4 regions of the Actinomadura sp. ATCC 39365 genome follow, and region 3 is predicted to be linked to each of the others. Evidence: riboswitches for the same ligand, from Rfam matches in the RefSeq annotation. Region 3 holds a riboswitch; each other region holds the start of a gene.

Region 1 (4,203 bases), 710 kb from region 3:
AACATGTCGAGCTCGGTGGTGACCCCGTACCGCAGGGCCTGGGCCAGGCTGCCGTCGAACACGTGGGTGTGCGCGTCGATCAGGCCGGGCAGCAGCGTCCGGCCCGTGCCGTCCACCTCGGCATCGGCCGGGTGGTCCGCGCCGGTGCCGACAGCGGCGATGAGACCGTCCTCGATCAGCACGTCGGCGGTCGCGATGGTGTGCTCGCCGTCGAACACCCTGACGTCGCGGATCAATGTACGCATCGAAGCTCTCCCTTGTGAGTCGTGACGCCACCACAGAGGGGCAACCGTCCGGGAACTGTGACATGAGTGGCATAGATCACGCTTGATGCGGTCATGTCACAATCGCCGCGCGACGGGACTCTTCGGTTGCGACAGATGAGGAGGCACGCCATGACACCGACCCCGCGGCACCCGGCCGACGCCGCCACCGAGCAGTTCCTCGGCTACCGCGAACTGCTGTTCTCCGTGGTCTACAACATGCTCGGCAGCGTCGCCGACACCGAGGACGTGCTGCAGGAGGTGTGGCTGGCCTGGTCGGCCAGGCACCGCAGGCCGGACGCCGGAACCGTGGAGAACGTCCGGGCCTATCTGGTGCGGATCGCGGTGAACCAGGCGCTGGCCCGGCGGGTGGACCTGAGCCGCCGCCAGGAGACCTACGTCGGCGCCTGGCTGCCGGAACCGCTGGTCACGGCCTCGGACAACGCCGGAGGCGCCGCCGGGAGCGGGGAGTCGTTGTCGATGGCGGTGCTGGTCGTGCTGGAGACCCTGTCACCGCTGGAACGAGCGGTCTTCGTGCTGCACGAGGTGTTCGGCTTCAGCCATCCGGAGACGGCCGACATCCTCGGGCGTACGCCGGCGGCGGTCCGGCAGCTCGCGGCCCGTGCGCGCCGCCACGTCCATGCTCGCCGTCCTCGTCACCGGACCGAACCCGACGTCCACGCCGAGGTGACCGAACGGTTCGCCGCGGCCGCCCTCGGCGGTGACCTGCGCGCGCTGCTGGAGGTGCTGGCGCCGGACGTGACCTTGTGGACCGACGGCGGCGGCAAGGGACCCGCCACCAGCCTGCACCCGGTCCACGGCCGGGACCGGGTGGCCGCGCTGTTCATGTCCGTCGCCGCGACGCTGACCCCGGGCGCGGTGGACCTCCGCTACCGGTGGGTGGCCGGCGACCCGTGCGCGCTCGTCTTCTCCGGTGACGGCCCGCTGGCCGTGGTCGTCGTCGACCTCACGCCCGAGGGCGACCGGATCGCCGCCGTCTACTCGGTCACCAACCCCGACAAGCTCACCGGCGTCCGCTGAGCCGCCGGACGCGGCTAGTTCATCGAGATGTGCACGTGGTCGTAGTGGTTCTCGGTGATGCTGCCGCGGTCGGACATCGAGCGCCAGCCCGAGCCCTGGTTGATGCGCTGCTTCCAGATCACGTACTTGACGCCCAGCTTGGCCTTGTTCTTCAGCGCCCAGTCGGCCAGGCGGTCGCCGAGGGCGTTGTTGACGGCGCTCGGCATGGTGCCGCCCGTGCTCATCATGAAGTCGCAGGCCCGGCCGAGCGGGTGCTCGCCGCTGGAGCCGGACCGGAAGCAGCCCACCTCGTACGGCAGCGAGAAGTTCTTCCGCACCTGCGCCCGCATCAGCTGGGTGCGCGGCGTGATGTTGTCCGAGCCGGACGGCAGCTCGGGCGCCCAGCTCCCGTCGGACTTCTTGCCCGGCCCGAACGGGACAAGGTCCTGGAGTTTCTTCTTGATGTCGTCGATGACGTCCTGGGCGTCGTCGCGCTGCTCGGCCACCTCCGCCGTGCCCGCCTTGAGCTCCGTCGCGAGCGCGGCGGCGGCCGTGGCGGCCTTCTTCTGGTCGTCGCGGGCCTTGGCCACGCTGTCGACGACCGCCTGCTGCTCGGCGGTGAGCTGTTCGAGCACGGCCGCGCCGCCGCCGTCCGGGGTCATCATGAACGCCGGCAGGGAGGTGTCGCCGTTCTGGTAGCGCAGCCGGGCGATCTCGGCGACCCGCTGCTCGGCCGTGGCCACCGCCTGCTCGGCGGCGGTGAGCCGCTGCTGGGCCGCGGTGGCGGCCTGCTGGGCCTTGGCCAGCTCGACGCGCTTGAGGTTGTACGTCTCGATCAGCTTGTCGACCTTGCGGTTGAGCTGCTTGAGCTGGGCCCGCAGCTGCGCCTCCGACGGCTTGGGCGCGGCCGAGACGGCGGCTGACGCGGCGGCCGGATGGACGAGCAGGGCGGTGGCGGTGATGAGACCGACGGCAAGACTCGCGGGGGACGAAGCCGCCACGTGGTTGTTCCTCTCCCTCTGCCGGCCGGGTTAGCTGACGGGTTCGGGCACGGGAGCAGTCCCTACCACTTGCGCGGATTCACCCCGGATGCGATGGGTCCCCGGCTCCCGGGCAACACGCCCGGGATTAGGCGTACAACGGCCGTTATGGCCGATGTCTAACGGGATATTAGTGGTAGATCACGAGTCATGCGACTTTAATGAGAAACCAATTAGTGATCAATCCGTGATCGCAACATGCGTGCCGCCTCCTCCGGCAGCACGTCGTTGACGAAGGCGCCCATGGCCGACTCCGAGCCCGCCAGGTACTTCAGCTTCCCTGGCGCCCGCCTGATGCTGAACAGCTCCAGGTGCAGGTAGGCCAGCTCGCGGCCGTACCGCACCGGCGCCTGGTGCCAGGCCGAGATGTACGGCATCGCCACCCCGAACAGCGCGTCGAGCGCCCGCAGCACCGAGGTGTACAGCGATGCGAACGCGGCCCGCTCCTCCTCCGACAGCGCCGCCAGGTCGGGCACCTGCCGGTGCGGATACACGTGCACCTCGAACGGCCAGCGCGCGGCGGCCGGCACGAACGCCGTCCAGAGCTCGTTGGCGGCCACCACCCGGGTGCCGGCGGCCCGCTCGGCGGCCAGCACGTCGGCGAACAGGTTGCCGCCCGTGTGCCGCGAGGCGGCCCCGAGCTGGAGCTTGGTGCGCGGGGTCACGTAGGGGTAGGCGTAGATCTGCCCGTGCGGGTGGGGGAGCGTGATGCCGATCTCCTCACCCCTGTTCTCGAAGCAGAACACCTGCTCGACGCCCTCGATGCCGGACAGCTCGGCCGTCCGGTCGGCCCACGCCTCCATGACCAGCCTGACCTGGGCGTTGGAGAGCCTGGAGAAGGAGGAGGAGTGGTCGGAGGTGAAACAGACCACCTCACACCGCCCGACACCCGGCCGCACCTCACTCAGGCCGCCGACATCCCCATAAGTCCCAAAATTTCCGGAGAAAGAGGGGAAGCGGTTCTCGAACACCACCACGTCATAGTCGTGGGCCGGGATCTCCGACGCCCGAGTGTCGGACGACGGGCACAACGGGCACTCGTCGGCCGGCGGCAGGAACGTCCGCGTCTGCCGGTGGCCGGCGATCGCGATCCACTCCTCGGTCAGCGGGTCGTAGCGCAGCTCGGAGGCCACCGGCCGCGGGTCGAGCGGCCGCCGGTCGATCGCGCTCCGGTCGGCGTCGTCGCGCCGGTCGAAGTAGATCAGCTCTCGGCCGTCTGCCAGGTGGGTGATGGTGCGCTTCAAGGCGTGCCCTCCGCGATGATCAGTTCTCCGGCCCGTTCGGCCAGCTCGGTGCGTGCTTCCTCGGGCAGCCCCGCGTCGCTGATGACCACGTCGGCCTCGGTCAGCTCGGCGATCGTGCTGATGCCGACCGTGTTCCATTTGGTGTGGTCGGCGGGGACCACCAGCCGGTGCGCCGCGGCCACCAGCTCCCTGTCGGTCTCGGACTCCAGCAGGTTGGGCGTGGTGAACCCGGCGCGCAGGCTCATGCCGTGCACCCCGAGGAAGAGCGTGTCCACGTGCAGGCGGCGGATCGCCGCCACCGCCACGGGGCCGACGAGCGCGTCGGAGGGCGTGCGCACGCCGCCGGTCAGCACGACCGTGCGGTCGGCGCGCGGGTTGCGGTGGAAGACCTCGGCGACGGGGATCGAGTTGGTGATCACGGTCAGCTCGGGCACCGTGACCAGGTGGTGGGCCAGCGCCCACGTGGTGGTGCCGGCGGAGAGCGCCACGGCGGTGCCCGGCCGTACGAGGGTGGCCGCGTGCCGCGCGATGGCTTCCTTCTCCTGCTGCTGGCGGGCGGACTTGGCGGTGAAGCCCGGCTCCTCGGTCGAGCCAGGGCCGAGGGCCGTCGCGCCGCCGTGGACCTTCTCCAGCAGC
Region 2 (4,203 bases), 1.5 Mb from region 3:
GGCCGTAGCCGGGCTGCTGGCCCGACGCGGGCTGCTGGCCGTAACCCTGCTGGCCGTAGTCGGGCTGCGACTGCTGCCCGTAGCCCTGCTGACCGTAGCCCTGCTGGCCGGAGGACTGCGGCTGCTGGCCGTAACCCTGCTGGCCCGAAGCGGCCTGCTGGCCGTACTGGGCCTCCTGACCGTAGCCGGGCTGCGTGTACTGCTGGCCCGAGGACTGCGGCTGCTGGCCGTAGCCCTGCTGCTGGTCATAGCCCTGCTGCTGGCCGTAGCCCTGCTGACCCGAGGCGGCCTGCTGGCCGTACTGGGGCTGCTGGCCGTAGCCCTGCTGCTGGCCGTACTGCTGCTGTTGCTGGCCGTACTGCTGTTGCTGGCCATAGCCCTGTTGCTGCTGCTGACCGTATGGGGGCTGGCCGAAGGCATCGTCCGCCCGGTAGCCGACCACAGTCACGTCCGGGTCGGGCTCACCGGGCCGACGGCCGTGGTGCTGCCCGTACTCGGGGTTCTCGCCGGAATCGTCCTGTGGGTACGGCGGCTGTCCGGTGCTCACCGTGTCACCTCGCTTCGAGTGCGCATGTGGCACGTGTCAGGACACATGCCTGTGCTGCCCAACGTATCGACATAGGTATCAACAATCACCTTTCCAAGTGGTCAAGGTCCGCGTCACCCGATGTCAGATGCAGCAGCATGCGGGTGTTGCCAAGGGTGTTCGGTTTGACGTGTTCCAGATCAAGGAACTCCGCCACACCCTCGTCGTACGAGGCCAGCAACTCGGCGTAGACCTCGGGTGAGACCGGTGTGCCCTGGATGGGGCGGAAACCGTGCCTCGCGAAGAAGTCGACCTCAAAAGTCAGACAGAATACACGCCGCAGCCCCAGATCCTTCGCCTGCCGGACGAGTGCCGAGACGATCCGCCGCCCGACCCCCAACCCCCGGCACGCGGGATCGACGGCCACCGTACGAACCTCGGCGAGGTCCTCCCAGAGCACGTGGAGCGCGCCGCAGCCGACGACCTCCCCGCTCCGCTCGGCCACCCAGAACTCCTGGACGTCCTCGTACAGCGTGACCGTGGCCTTCTCCAGGAGCCGCGGCCCCGCGCCCGCGTAGGTGTCCACGAGACGCCTGATCGCACGCACGTCGGGCGTGCGCGCACGCCTGACCACGACCGCGGTCTCGGGGACTGCCACTTCGGCCACCTGCTCCATGGCTCTCCAGGGTACAGATCTCATTACGGCTCGGCCCTAAATCCCACGTCTCGGGCATCTCATCACATCCCGTGGTCAGGCGAACACGAGCTGACTTGGAGCTTTCCTCCAGACCTCAGCACCCTGAATGCTGGACAAAAGGTGCAGAAGCCTGCTTCCGTACGGCTACCCACGAGATCACCTTGTGACCCTTCAGTTGTGAAACCTCTACAGACTCGGCAGTTCCGGTTGAGCGTGAACCCGGAGTGCATTAGTGTCCAGCGACGATGTTCTCCGCGTAATGCGCGCGGAAAGACACGCCCAATTCCCGCAAGGGAAGCCGGGGAACCAACGGTGGCGAGCACCTCGCGCCACCACTTGGGGTGAATCCGACCATCTCGGTAGGGCTGCTCCGGCCCGAACCCGTCAGCTAACCCGGCCGGCGTCGATGAGAGGAGCTCGGTTGGTGAAGCGGACGCTCGACCGCTCGGGGAAGTCGGGGGGCAGGCACGCCCGCCCCCAGGAGCAGGCCAGGCGCACACGCCGCCTCGGCGTCATCGGCGTCACCATCGCCGCGATGCTGTTCGCCGTCCCCGTCGGTTCCGCCGCCGCCGACCCGAAGCCGTCGCTCTCCGAACTCGCCGACCAGGTGGAGAAGCTGCACGAAGAGATCGAGACGCTGGCCGAGCAGTACAACGAGCAGCGCGAACGGCTGAAGGCCGCACAGAAGGCCAACGACTCCGCCCAGAAGATCCTGGCCACCAGCGAGTCCGACCTGGCCGCCAGGCGCGCCAGGGCCTCGCTGCTCGCCCAGAACGCCTACATCACCGGCGGCCTGGACAAGGCCCTGGCCTTCGCCCAGTCCGGCGACCCCGAGACCTTCCTCGACCGGGCCGCGACCACGTACGCGCTCGAACAGCAGCAGGGCGAGGAGGTCAACCAGCTCGCCAAGGCCATGGAGGCCGCCGAGCGGGCCAGGGCCGGCGCCAAGACCCGCATCGCCGAGGTCCAGAAGATCGTCACCGATCTCGAGGGCAAGCGCTCGAAGATCACCAAGCTGGTCACCAAGGTCGAGAGCAACCTCTACCGGCGGGCCGTCGGCGAGGCGGGCCGTCCCGGCACCCGCGCCGTACGCGTCAACCTGCCGGTCATCGGCGACGGCAAGGCCGCCCAGGCCGCCAAGTGGGCCCTCACCCAGCAGCTCAAGCCGTACGTGTGGGGCGCGGAGGGGCCGCGCTCCTACGACTGCTCCGGCCTGGTGATGGCCGCCTACCAGCGCGTGGGCATCTCGCTCCCCCACTACACCGGCGACCAGTGGACGGCCGGCACGCACATCAGCCGCGACCAGCTGCGCCCCGGCGACCTGGTGTTCTTCTACAGCGACCTGCACCACGTCGGCATCTACATCGGCGGCGGCATGATGGTCCACGCCCCGCAGACGGGTGACGTCGTGCGGGTCGCCTCGATAGACCGGCGGCCGTTCGCCGGCGGCGTGCGCATCGCGGACTGACCGGCGCGGCACTTCGCCGAGCGCCGCTAGATGAGCTGGCGGCGCGCCGCCCATGCCACGGCCTCGATCGCCGTGGCCACGCCGATGCGGTCGCAGATGCCCCTCAGCCTGCGCCGTACGGTCCGTCCGCTGATATCCAGCCGCCTGCCGACCCGATCGACGGTCACCCCCTGGCCAGCTCGGCCAGTAACGCCAAATCCGCGTGGCTCAGCTCAACGCCTTCTGTGAGCACATCCACCGGGAGCCCTCCCCCAACAGCAGAACTCGGACCTTTCAGGCGAAGCAAGCCGCTCGTCTCGGTGAAGGTAAACGCATCGCGGAAAGGTCGTCAAGCGCGACAATCGGCGCCCTTGACCAGTGCTATTGACATGATCGCTTATATGTGACGTACTCCGCATATGTTGGCACGCCGTGGTCCGCTATGAACGGTCCAAACGATCAATTCGGCGGCCCGGTACCGCCCCCGATGAGCGCCACCGACCTGCTGGGTTTTGATCCATCGGATCCGCAATTTGTGCGCGATCCGTACGTCCGATATCGCGAGCTGCGAGCCGCCGGGCCGATCTTCGCGACGCGCGGTGGGCTGCTCGTCGTGACCACGTACGAGTTGTGCGCGGCGGTATTGCGCGATCCCGGGTTCGGTCACGGAACGTCCGCGCCCGCGCAGGAAGAGCCAGGTCAGCCCGGCAGGTCGTTCCTGCTCATGGACCCGCCCGATCACACCCGGTTGCGTGCTCTGGTCAGCCGCGCGTTCACGCCGCGCATGGTGGCCCGCCTCAGGCCGCGGATCGAGGTGATCACCGCCGACCTGATCGGGCGGCTGCCGGAGGAGGCGGAGCTGATTTCCGGTTTCGCCCACCCGCTGCCGGTGATGGTGATCAGCGAGATGCTCGGGGTGCCGCCGGAGGACCACGACCGCTTCCGCGGATGGAGCGAGGCCCTTGCCCGCGGACTTGACCCGATGCTGACAGACGCCCTCATGTCGGAAACGGAGCGTTCCAGGAACGAGTTCCGCGACTACTTCCGCCGCCTGATCGCGCAGCGGCGCGAGCGTCCCGGCGATGACCTCCTGAGCGCCCTCGCACACGTCGAGGAGCTCACCGAGGCCGAGTTGCTGGCGACCTGCGTGCTGCTGCTCGTGGCCGGCCACGAGACCACCGTCAACCTCATCGCGAACGGCGTGCTGAACCTGCTGCGGCACGGCCTGCTGCACCTCGCCGCCGAGCGGCCGAGGGAGGTGGTCGAGGAGGTGCTGCGCTTCGATCCGCCGGTCCAGCTCACCTCCAGGATCGCGCTGGAGGACCGGGAACTGGGCGGGACGCCGGTGCCCGCCGGCTCGGCCGTGCTCGTGCCGATCGGCGCCGCCAATCGCGACCCGGCCGCGTTCGCCGATCCCGACCGGTTCGACCCCGGCCGCGAGCCCGGCCGGCATCTCGCCTTCGGGCTCGGCCTGCACTTCTGCCTGGGGGCGACGCTGGCCAGGATGGAAGGCGAGATCGCGCTGTCGGCGCT
Region 3 (4,203 bases):
TGCACCGTCGACGGCCTGCGGATCGCCTGCGACCTGCAAGGAGACACCGGCGAGCAGGTGGCGGCACTGTCGGCGGCGCTGCTCGCGATGAGCGGCCGGATGCTGACCATGGCGGGCCGCGGGACGTTCGAGGAGACCCTCGTGTCCGGCACCGCAGGGTTCGCGGCCTTCTACGCCGCGGGCCCCACGATCGTCCTCACGGTCCTGGCGGGACCCGGCGCCAACGTCGGGCTCCTCCGGCTGGAGGGCAGGAAGACGGCGGCCTCCGTGGCCGCCGTGGCACGCAAACACTGACCATCCCCACCGAAGCGGAGGAAAGCATGGCAGGCATGGACGTCTCCCTCAAGGAGATGATGAGCATCGACGGCACGATCGGGGCGGCGATCGTCGACCACGGCAGCGGCATGGCGCTCGGCACGCTCGGCGGCTCGAAGGAGCTGGACCTGCAGGTCGCGGCGGCGGGCAACACCGAGGTCATCAAGGCCAAGCTGCGCACGATGGACTCGCTGGGCCTCAAGGACGGCATCGAGGACATCCTGATCACGCTGACCGCCCAGTACCACATCATCCGCCCGCTGACCGGCCGCAGCGGCAAGGGCCTGTTCCTCTACCTCGCCCTCGACCGCAACCGGGCCAACCTGGCCCTGGCCCGGCACATGCTCAAGGTCATCGAGGAGAAGCTGGAGCTCTGACCGGCCACGGCTCCGCGGGGCTCCGCGGGCGGCTACGCGGCGGGCTCCGGCCGTGCGGGCGCCGCGGAGCCGGTGTGGGCGGCGATCTCGGCGACGATCGCGGGCCAGAGGGGGCGGGGCAGGTCGTGGCCCATGCCGGGGTAGGTGACCAGGCGGGCGTCCGGGATGGCGGCGGCCGTCGCCCGTCCGCCGGCGAGCGGCACGAGCTGGTCGTCCTCGCCGTGGATGACCAGCGCGGGCACCTTCAGCCCGCCCAGCGCGGACGTGCGGTCGCCGGAGGCCATGATGGCGGCGAGCTGGCGGGCCGTGCCGGCCGGGTCGTGGCAGCGGTCGAAGGCCAGCCCGGCCAGCCTGGTGACGCGTTCGCGGTCCAGCTCCCAGCCGGGGGACCCGAGCACGGCCCAGGTCGTCAGCGCGCCGGCGACGACCGTCTCGCGGTCGGTCGCGGGCTTGGCGAAGAGCACCGCGGCGGCCGCCTCGGTCGGCGGGGCCGCCTGCGGACCGGGCGTGGACATGATCGAGGTCAGGCTCAGCACGCGGGCGGGGTGCCGGATGGCCAGCGCCTGGGCGATCATCCCGCCCATCGAGGCGCCGACGACGTGCGCGGCGGGCAGGCCCAGGACGTCCATGAGCCCGGCGCTGTCGTCGGCCAGGTCGTCCAGCACGTACGGCGAGGGCGCACCCCATGCGGGGACGCCCTCGTCGTGGAGATGGGTGGACAGGCCCGCGTCGCGGTTGTCGAACCTGACGACGTGGTGGCCCTGCTCGGCCAGGAGTTCACAGAACTCGTCGTCCCAGTGGATGAGCTGGGCGCCGAGTCCCATGATGAGCAGCAGGGGCCGGCCCGCGGGTGAGCCGAAGCTCTCGTAGGCGATCTCGATGCCGTTGGCGGCTGCGCGCTGGATCACAGCGACCAGAATGTCATTCTGGTCGCGAGGCGTAAAGAGCGGTTTGTTCGGAGATCAGTCGTTGAGCAGCTTGCGCAGGCGCTCGCCGCCGAGCACCACGCCGCCGCCGGCCAGCACCAGCACGCCGGCCATGACGGTGCCGCCCATCGCGACGGTCTTCCCGACCTGGCCGCCGGCGGAACCGGCCGCGTCCTCGGCGGGCTTTTCGGCCAGCACCTTGGGGGGCTCGGCCGGGTTGGCGTCGTACCTGCCCCACGCGCCGCTGGAGAAGGCCACGGGGTAGTTCTTCTTGCCCTTGCCCTCGCCCCACTTGGTGATGACGTAGTCGATCTTGATGTGGCCGCGGCCGCCGTTGCCGTCCACGCCGAGCGTGTCGGGGTTGAACGTGCCGCCGGTCAGCTCGGCGAAGGTCTTGGCGTCGAGGTCGAGCATGACGCCACGGTTGGAGGGCTCGCCGGGGCCGCGGTCGCCCACGAAGAACGGCATCTTCTTGCCGTTGAAGGTCACGTAACCCTCGGTCATGAGGGGCCAGCTCGGGCTGGCGGCCAGGCCCTTCTGCATGGGCTTGCCGCTGGCCGGGAGACCGGTGTCGCCGGCGCGGCCGGAGGAGTCGTCCCAGAAGTAGGAGGCCTTGGTGGAACCCTTGAGCAGGATCTTCTGGTCGTCGCCGGTGTCGGCGTGGGCGCCGGTGGCGGAGATCGTCAGCGCGCCCAGGGCGGACACGGACAGCAGAGCGAGAGAGCGCAGGCCAAATCGAGACATGAAGCAGTGAAGTCCTTCGCGAGGGGACAGGGGGAACGCGCGTGACTACGGTGCGTAACCGGGCAGAGCGCCGAAAAGGTGGTTACGCGGCGCGTGGGGGAAGTCAGGGAAGAGACCGCTCAGCAGGCGGTCGTCACTACACTGTCCGGGGGTACGACGAGGTGGTACATGCGTGAAGTCCTCTCCATCTCGCCTACCGGGTTAGCTGACGGGTTCGGGCGTGGAGATGCCCTACCGGCACATGGCCGGATTCACCCCAATGAGATGGGTCCCCGGTTCCCGACATGTCGGGATTCGGCGCCAGCTGTCGTCCCTCTCCTGGTAGGGACTACGCCACCAGCTGGTAATTGGTTAAGACGGTACCCAGAGATTCGGACAAATACAAACGAATCGTCATGAACCGGGTAAAGATCTACCTATCGAGGTAAAGAGAAAGGGGGCACGGCATGCCGTACCCCCTGCGAAATCGGGCCTTTCAGCCGCCGCTCTTGCGCCTGAAGGATCTTTTACTCGCTGCCGGACCGTGCGCCCCGTGGATCTTCGACGGGTCCACGCCCCTGCCACCCGCGGCCGAGTCGGCCTGCTGCCCGCGCTTGCGTTCCAACGCCTCGCGGAACTTGCGCTTCATCTCGTCCTCGGGAGTCTCGCTGACTTCCGGCTCCGGTGTTTCCGCCATGAGGACCTCCTGGTTCTGGGGACATCCACAGCTTCGCACGACGTCGCTTACGACGCGAAACCGGCCTCCACTCTGCTTTCCGCGGCGGGCGTCCGCTCCAGCCGCCTGCCGGGCATCATCACCAGCGCGACCAGGGCGATTGTCGCGCCCGCCACGCCCAGCGACGGGATGACCACGGCCGCCGCCGAGGCGTGCGCGGCCGCGAGCCCGTGCACGGGCGCGTCCGTGGTGATGACCGACGTGTACGCGGTGCCGGCCAGCGCCAGCGCCACCGAGCCGCCGATCTGCCGGAAGAAGGTGAGGTTGGCCGAGGCCGTGCCGATGTACCGCGGCTCGACGGCCTGCTGCACGGCCACGGTCAGCCCCGACAACATCGGCCCCATGCCGAGCCCGAGCAGCGCCATCCATCCGGCCAGCAGCAGGCCGTCGGTGCGCACGGTGAGGTTCAGGCAGAGCAGGCTGCCGGCCACCAGCAGGAACGGCGCCCCGACCAGCCACGGCTTGTACGTGCGTGTCCTGGACATCAGCGTGCCCATGAGAGCGCTGCCCGCCACCATGGCCAGCGTCATCGGGTAGATCCTCAGCCCGGACTCGGTGGCGCTGACGCCCAGCGCCTGCTGGAAGTAGCGCGGCAGGAACACCACGCCGGCGTACATGCAGAAGGCGGTGAAGAACGAGCTCGCGTTGACCAGCGTGTACGTACGGTCCCGGAACAGGTGCATCGGCATGATCGGGTTCGCCGCCCGCAGCTCGACCAGCACGAACACGACCAGCAGGACCAGCGCCAGCAGGACCGGCCCGGCCACGGGCGGGGACGTCCAGGAGTTGCCGTCCAGGCCCTTCTCGGTCAGGCCGAGCAGCAGGGCGCTGATGGCCACGCCGAACACCGCGATGCCCGCGTAGTCCGGCCGGCCCCCGCCGCCGGTGCCCGGACGGAACGGCAGCCGCAGCACCACGATCGCGATCAGCACGATCCCGAGCGGCACGTTCACGTAGAAGGCCCACCGCCAGCTCGCGTGGTCGGTGAACAACCCGCCCAGGAAGGGCCCGGCCAGGTACGTCAACGCCATCACGCCGCCGAGTGCGCCCTGCACGCGGGCGCCGTTGCGCCCGGGCGGGAACATCTCCATCACCAGGGCCAGCGACAGCGGCAACAACGCGCCCG
Region 4 (4,203 bases), 6.3 Mb from region 3:
TTTGCCGCCCTTGCCCTTGCCGCGGCCTTTGCCGCCCTTGCCCGGGTCGTCCGTGTGCTCGTCGGGGTTCTCGGGGCCCTTCCCGGAGCCGTCCGAGCCCTCGGCGGCGGGGGCGCCGGCGCGGGTCGCGTGGGGGCGGTCGTCGGGGGTGGGGGGCTGGGGGTGACGGGGGTCCTCGGTGTCGGGGTCGGCGTCCGCGTCGGGGCGGGCGTCCGGGTCGTCCGGGTCGTCCGGGTCGTCGGGGTGTCCCGGGGATTCCGGGGGCTCGTTCGTGCCGGACGGCTCCGGCGGTCCACCGTCGCCGGGCCGGTCACCGCCGTCGTCCCTGACGGCCACACCGCCGCCGTGCGCCGCCGCGACCGCCGTGCCGGGCTCGTCGGCCCCTCCGGCGACCGCTCCGGCGGGCTCGTCCCCTTCCCGGGGCGGGTCGTTCCGCTCGCTCATCTGCCTCCCCTTCACGCGAGCTGCTCTCGTACGTACTCGCGCCACCGTGCCGCCAGCGTCTCGGCGGTGAGCCCCACGGAGGCGAGCGCCTGATCGACGCCGGCCACGCGGGCATCACGGTAGAGCCGTACCAGGGTCCCGTCACCGAACCGGTCTGCGAGGAAGCGACACGCCATCCAGGCCTCCTGGTACGCCCGCGCGAGCCGTCCTGGATCGGCGGCCGTGGGGGCGAAAGCCGCAGGTCCGGGCAACTCGCTCGGCAGCCGGCCGGCCCGTACGTCGGCGGCGAGTTCGGCGGCGGCCGTCCCGACGGGGAGCCCGGCGTCGCGGTAGGCCACGTAGTCGGCGAACCCCTCGTAGAGCCAGACGGGCAGCCGGTCGGTGCCCGCGGCGACGTGGGTGAGCTCATGGGTGAGGACGACGTCGCGTCCCGTGGGGGTGAGCCGCGCGAAGGAGCCCGGCACGATGATCACCCTGGCGCCGTCGGCCACCGCGGCCAACCCGTCCAGCGGGCCCGTGCCCGCCAGCCCGGCCGCCTCGGCGTCGGAGTCCGGCACGACGACCAGCGCGCGTACCGGCCGGCCGAGCACCGCGGACACCCGCCGTCCGGCGAGGTCCGCCCGGCGGGCGAGGTCGGCGAGCACGCCGGGGTCGGCGCGGTGCCCCACGACCACGGACCGCGCGCCGCGGGCCACCTGACCGCCGTCGCCCCACAACCCGCGCGCCCCGGCGGGCAGGACGGCGGCGGGCGGCGCGTCGGCGACCACGAGAACCGCCGTCGACAGCAGCAGCACCGAAAGGAGCAGACGCGGACCACGGAGGGACGGACGCACCTGCGAGGACACGGCCCGATGCTAGTCGGCCCAGGACGCTCCCGGCCCTTTCACGAGGCCGGCCCCTTCGCCAGACCGGTCCCTTCAGGAGGCCGGTCCCTTCACGAGGCCGGGCATGCGACAGGCCCCGGCCCGGACCGGGGATGGTCCGGGCGGGGCCCGTTGTCACGCGCCGGGACGCACCGCGCCGACGAACGACGACTTCCGCCATCCGCCCAGTTTGTCGATGCGCACCCGTTCGCCGGTCCGCGGCGAATGGACCATCTTGCCGTGGCCGACATACATGCCGACGTGGCCCAGCCCGTTGAAGAACATCAGGTCGCCCGGCTTGAGATTGCGCCAGGAGACCTTGCGCTCGATGCGGGCGAACTGGCTGTTCGTCACGCGCGGGAGTCGCACTCCGGCCTTCTTCCAGGCGTACTGGACGAGTCCGGAGCAGTCGAACGCACCAGGGCCCGTGGCCCCGTACCGGTACGGGTCGCCGACCTGATGCTTGGCGACGGCGACGGCCCTGCGGGCCTTCGACGCCTGCCGCGCGGCCTTCGCCGACTTGGCGGACCTGGCGGTCTTCGCCGACTTGGCCGACTTCGCAGTGGCCGCCTTGGCGGTGCTGGACACCGCGGTGAGCCTGGCGGCCGATTCGCTCACCGTCTGCGCCTCGGCCGGCACGGCATGGAGAGCCGCACCTCCGGCCGTCACGGTCATCGTGAGTGCGACGCCCCTCAGGGCAAGACGGGACAGACGGGGGTTATGCAGGGAGGTAGACAGGATTTCTCCTTGTGTCTTCCACGAACGCCTACCGGGTTAGCTGACGGATTCGGGCCTGGAAGTCGCCCTACGGCGCGATGACGCGCCGATTCACCCCTGATCCCGGGGGATTACGGGATCTTTGGGTCCCCGGCTCCGTGCCTCCTGGCTGCACGGACTCGGCAGGTCGCCGCCCGATGGTTGTCTCTGCATAGGGATATCGGCGGCGACCGATGGATTTTCATCTGGTCCGCATCGGGGGTTCCGATGTCGATCCGCGGTGCGCATGGCTTGCTGACCGCGACGCCAGAAACTACGCGGAGGGGTCAAGATTTGGCAAAGGGAGACACCGGCTGTAAAGATCAGATAAAGGTGGGAGTAAAGGGGGAAATCCCTGCTGGAGCAGCGGGTTCCGTTACCACTTTGTGACCCTTCTCACACTTCGCGGCACACCCGATTGTCAGGACTCTTTCGCCCCGTTTGTCCCTTTCACCCCAGGGGCCGCGGACAGCCCGAAGCCGCCCGCGATTCCGGTCGCCGGGCGGTCAGGGGGCGGGTCAGGGGCGGATGGCTCCGACCAGGGGGCGGCGGTAGTCGGCGAGGCGGACGACCTTCACGACGTCGCCCGTCTGCGGCGCGTGGACGATCTTGCCTCCGCCCGCGTAGATGCTGACGTGCCCGAGCCCCTCGCTGAAGATGAGGTCCCCCGGCTGGAGGTCCTTGATGTCCACCTTCCGGCCGGCGCCCCAGGCCCACTGCTGCCACGTCGTACGCGGCAGCGTGACACCGGCCGCGCGCCAGGCGGCCTGGGTCAGCCCTGAGCAGTCGTAGCCGCGCGGGCCCGTGCCCCCGTAGATGTACGGCTTGCCGACCTGGGCGAAGGCGAACTGCAGGACGGCGGCCGCGCTGCCCGAGGCGGGGCCGGTGTACTTGATGCCGGTGCTGTTGGGGTTGCCCGGGTTGTAGGCCCCCAGCTTGTCCAGGAGCTTCTTCTGCTGGCCGACCAGCTTCAGCACCTCGGCCCGCTCCCGCTGGACGGCGTCCCGCTCCTTGTCGGCGTCGGCCAGCGCGGTCTCGGCGTTGTCGCGCTCGGCCTTGAGGCCCTTGTTCTCGCGGTCGAAGGCGGCCAGCTTCTCCAGCCGCTCGCGCGAGAGCTGCCCGGCCATGGCCAGCCCGGCCAGCAGGTTCTCGGGGTTGTCGACCCCGACCATGCCGGGCAGGGAGGTGACGTCCCCGCCCATCTTGTACGAGTCCACCGCCGCCCTGATGATCTCGGCCCGCAGGTCGGCGACCGTCTGCAGCTTGCGCTTGTAGCGGTCGTTCAGCGTGGTGTAGGCGTCCTTGGCCTTCTTGTAGTTCTCGGTCGCCGTGTTGTACCGGTCGACGACCTTGTCGGCCTTGTCGTTGAGCTTCTCGAGCTTGGCCTTGGCCTGTTTGAGAGTGGGCTTGGGATCAGCGAGCGCCGCACCCATCGGGACCGTCATCAGTCCGATCGCGAGACCCGCGGCCACCGTCACCCGGCCAAACCTCACAGCGTCGCCTCCCAGGGATTACACCTGGGGCGAAATAGTACAGAAGTGGCGGGTGGGGTCTCGCCAATAGTGCTAATTCGTAACTTATGCGCGGCCCAGCCGGCGCAGCAGCAGACCGGACGGAACCGGTCTGGCGCCCATGCGGCGGACGGACTCGGCCACCTCGCGGTCGGAGGAGACGACGGCGATGGCCCGGCCGGGCGGCTCGGCCCGGACGAGCTGGCGGATGAGGTCGTCGGCGATCTCCCCCGGCGCGCTGAACAGCACCCGCACCCCGCGCGGCGCCACCACCTGCACCGGCGCGTTGAGCTCGGCGCCGTCGAAGACCACCGTCACCTCGACCCGGGTCTGGGCGACCAGCCCGCCGAGGCCGGTCATCAGCCGGTTGCGCTGGTCGGCGAGGGTGAGCGTGCCGTAGCCGGTCTTCGTGACGTTGTAGCCGTCGATGATCAGATGGACCTGCGGCAGCGCCAGGAGCTGGTCGAGCAGCTGCGGGTCGTCGTCGGCCAGGGCCCGCGCGGGCACGCCGCGCACCCCCGGACGCTCGCCGGTGCTGGCCGCGACAGAGTCGGCGGGCCTGCTGATCGTGGTGGGCAGCGCCAGCTCCCTGCGCAGCCCGGCCGAGGCGTCCTGGAGGGCGTCGAGCA

What was found. A riboswitch is a leader RNA that binds a small molecule or an ion and turns the genes downstream of it on or off. The one in region 3 is predicted to bind cyclic di-AMP.
Region 1: it holds a riboswitch for cyclic di-AMP, as region 3 does, so the genes downstream of both, ACNF49_RS16675 (coiled-coil domain-containing protein) here and ACNF49_RS13215 (hypothetical protein) in region 3, are expected to answer to the same signal.
Region 2: it holds a riboswitch for cyclic di-AMP, as region 3 does, so the genes downstream of both, ACNF49_RS05955 (C40 family peptidase) here and ACNF49_RS13215 (hypothetical protein) in region 3, are expected to answer to the same signal.
Region 4: it holds a riboswitch for cyclic di-AMP, as region 3 does, so the genes downstream of both, ACNF49_RS42955 (C40 family peptidase) here and ACNF49_RS13215 (hypothetical protein) in region 3, are expected to answer to the same signal.

Annotation. Positions count from the first base shown of each region.
Region 1 is NZ_CP184335.1:3,342,282-3,346,484, forward strand. It holds gene ACNF49_RS16665 (amidohydrolase family protein) at 1-245, opposite strand, end outside; gene sigJ (RNA polymerase sigma factor SigJ) at 396-1,304, shown strand; gene ACNF49_RS16675 (coiled-coil domain-containing protein) at 1,319-2,284, opposite strand; cyclic di-AMP (ydaO/yuaA leader) riboswitch at 2,290-2,428, opposite strand; gene galT (galactose-1-phosphate uridylyltransferase) at 2,497-3,567, opposite strand; gene ACNF49_RS16685 (DeoR/GlpR family DNA-binding transcription regulator) at 3,564-4,203, opposite strand, start outside.
Region 2 is NZ_CP184335.1:1,117,182-1,121,384, reverse strand. It holds gene ACNF49_RS05965 (RDD family protein) at 1-547, opposite strand, end outside; gene ACNF49_RS05960 (amino-acid N-acetyltransferase) at 633-1,202, opposite strand; cyclic di-AMP (ydaO/yuaA leader) riboswitch at 1,490-1,641, shown strand; gene ACNF49_RS05955 (C40 family peptidase) at 1,648-2,691, shown strand; gene ACNF49_RS05950 (helix-turn-helix domain-containing protein) at 2,718-2,858, opposite strand; gene ACNF49_RS05945 (cytochrome P450) at 3,206-4,203, shown strand, end outside.
Region 3 is NZ_CP184335.1:2,627,813-2,632,015, reverse strand. It holds gene ACNF49_RS13230 (roadblock/LC7 domain-containing protein) at 1-294, shown strand, start outside; gene ACNF49_RS13225 (hypothetical protein) at 321-692, shown strand; gene ACNF49_RS13220 (alpha/beta fold hydrolase) at 725-1,600, opposite strand; gene ACNF49_RS13215 (hypothetical protein) at 1,655-2,362, opposite strand; cyclic di-AMP (ydaO/yuaA leader) riboswitch at 2,538-2,672, opposite strand; gene ACNF49_RS13210 (DUF5302 domain-containing protein) at 2,838-3,038, opposite strand; gene ACNF49_RS13205 (MDR family MFS transporter) at 3,086-4,203, opposite strand, start outside.
Region 4 is NZ_CP184335.1:8,893,392-8,897,594, forward strand. It holds gene ACNF49_RS42945 (M48 family metallopeptidase) at 1-444, opposite strand, end outside; gene ACNF49_RS42950 (gluzincin family metallopeptidase) at 456-1,238, opposite strand; gene ACNF49_RS42955 (C40 family peptidase) at 1,443-1,925, opposite strand; cyclic di-AMP (ydaO/yuaA leader) riboswitch at 2,056-2,219, opposite strand; gene ACNF49_RS42960 (C40 family peptidase) at 2,582-3,508, opposite strand; gene ACNF49_RS42965 (NYN domain-containing protein) at 3,641-4,203, opposite strand, start outside.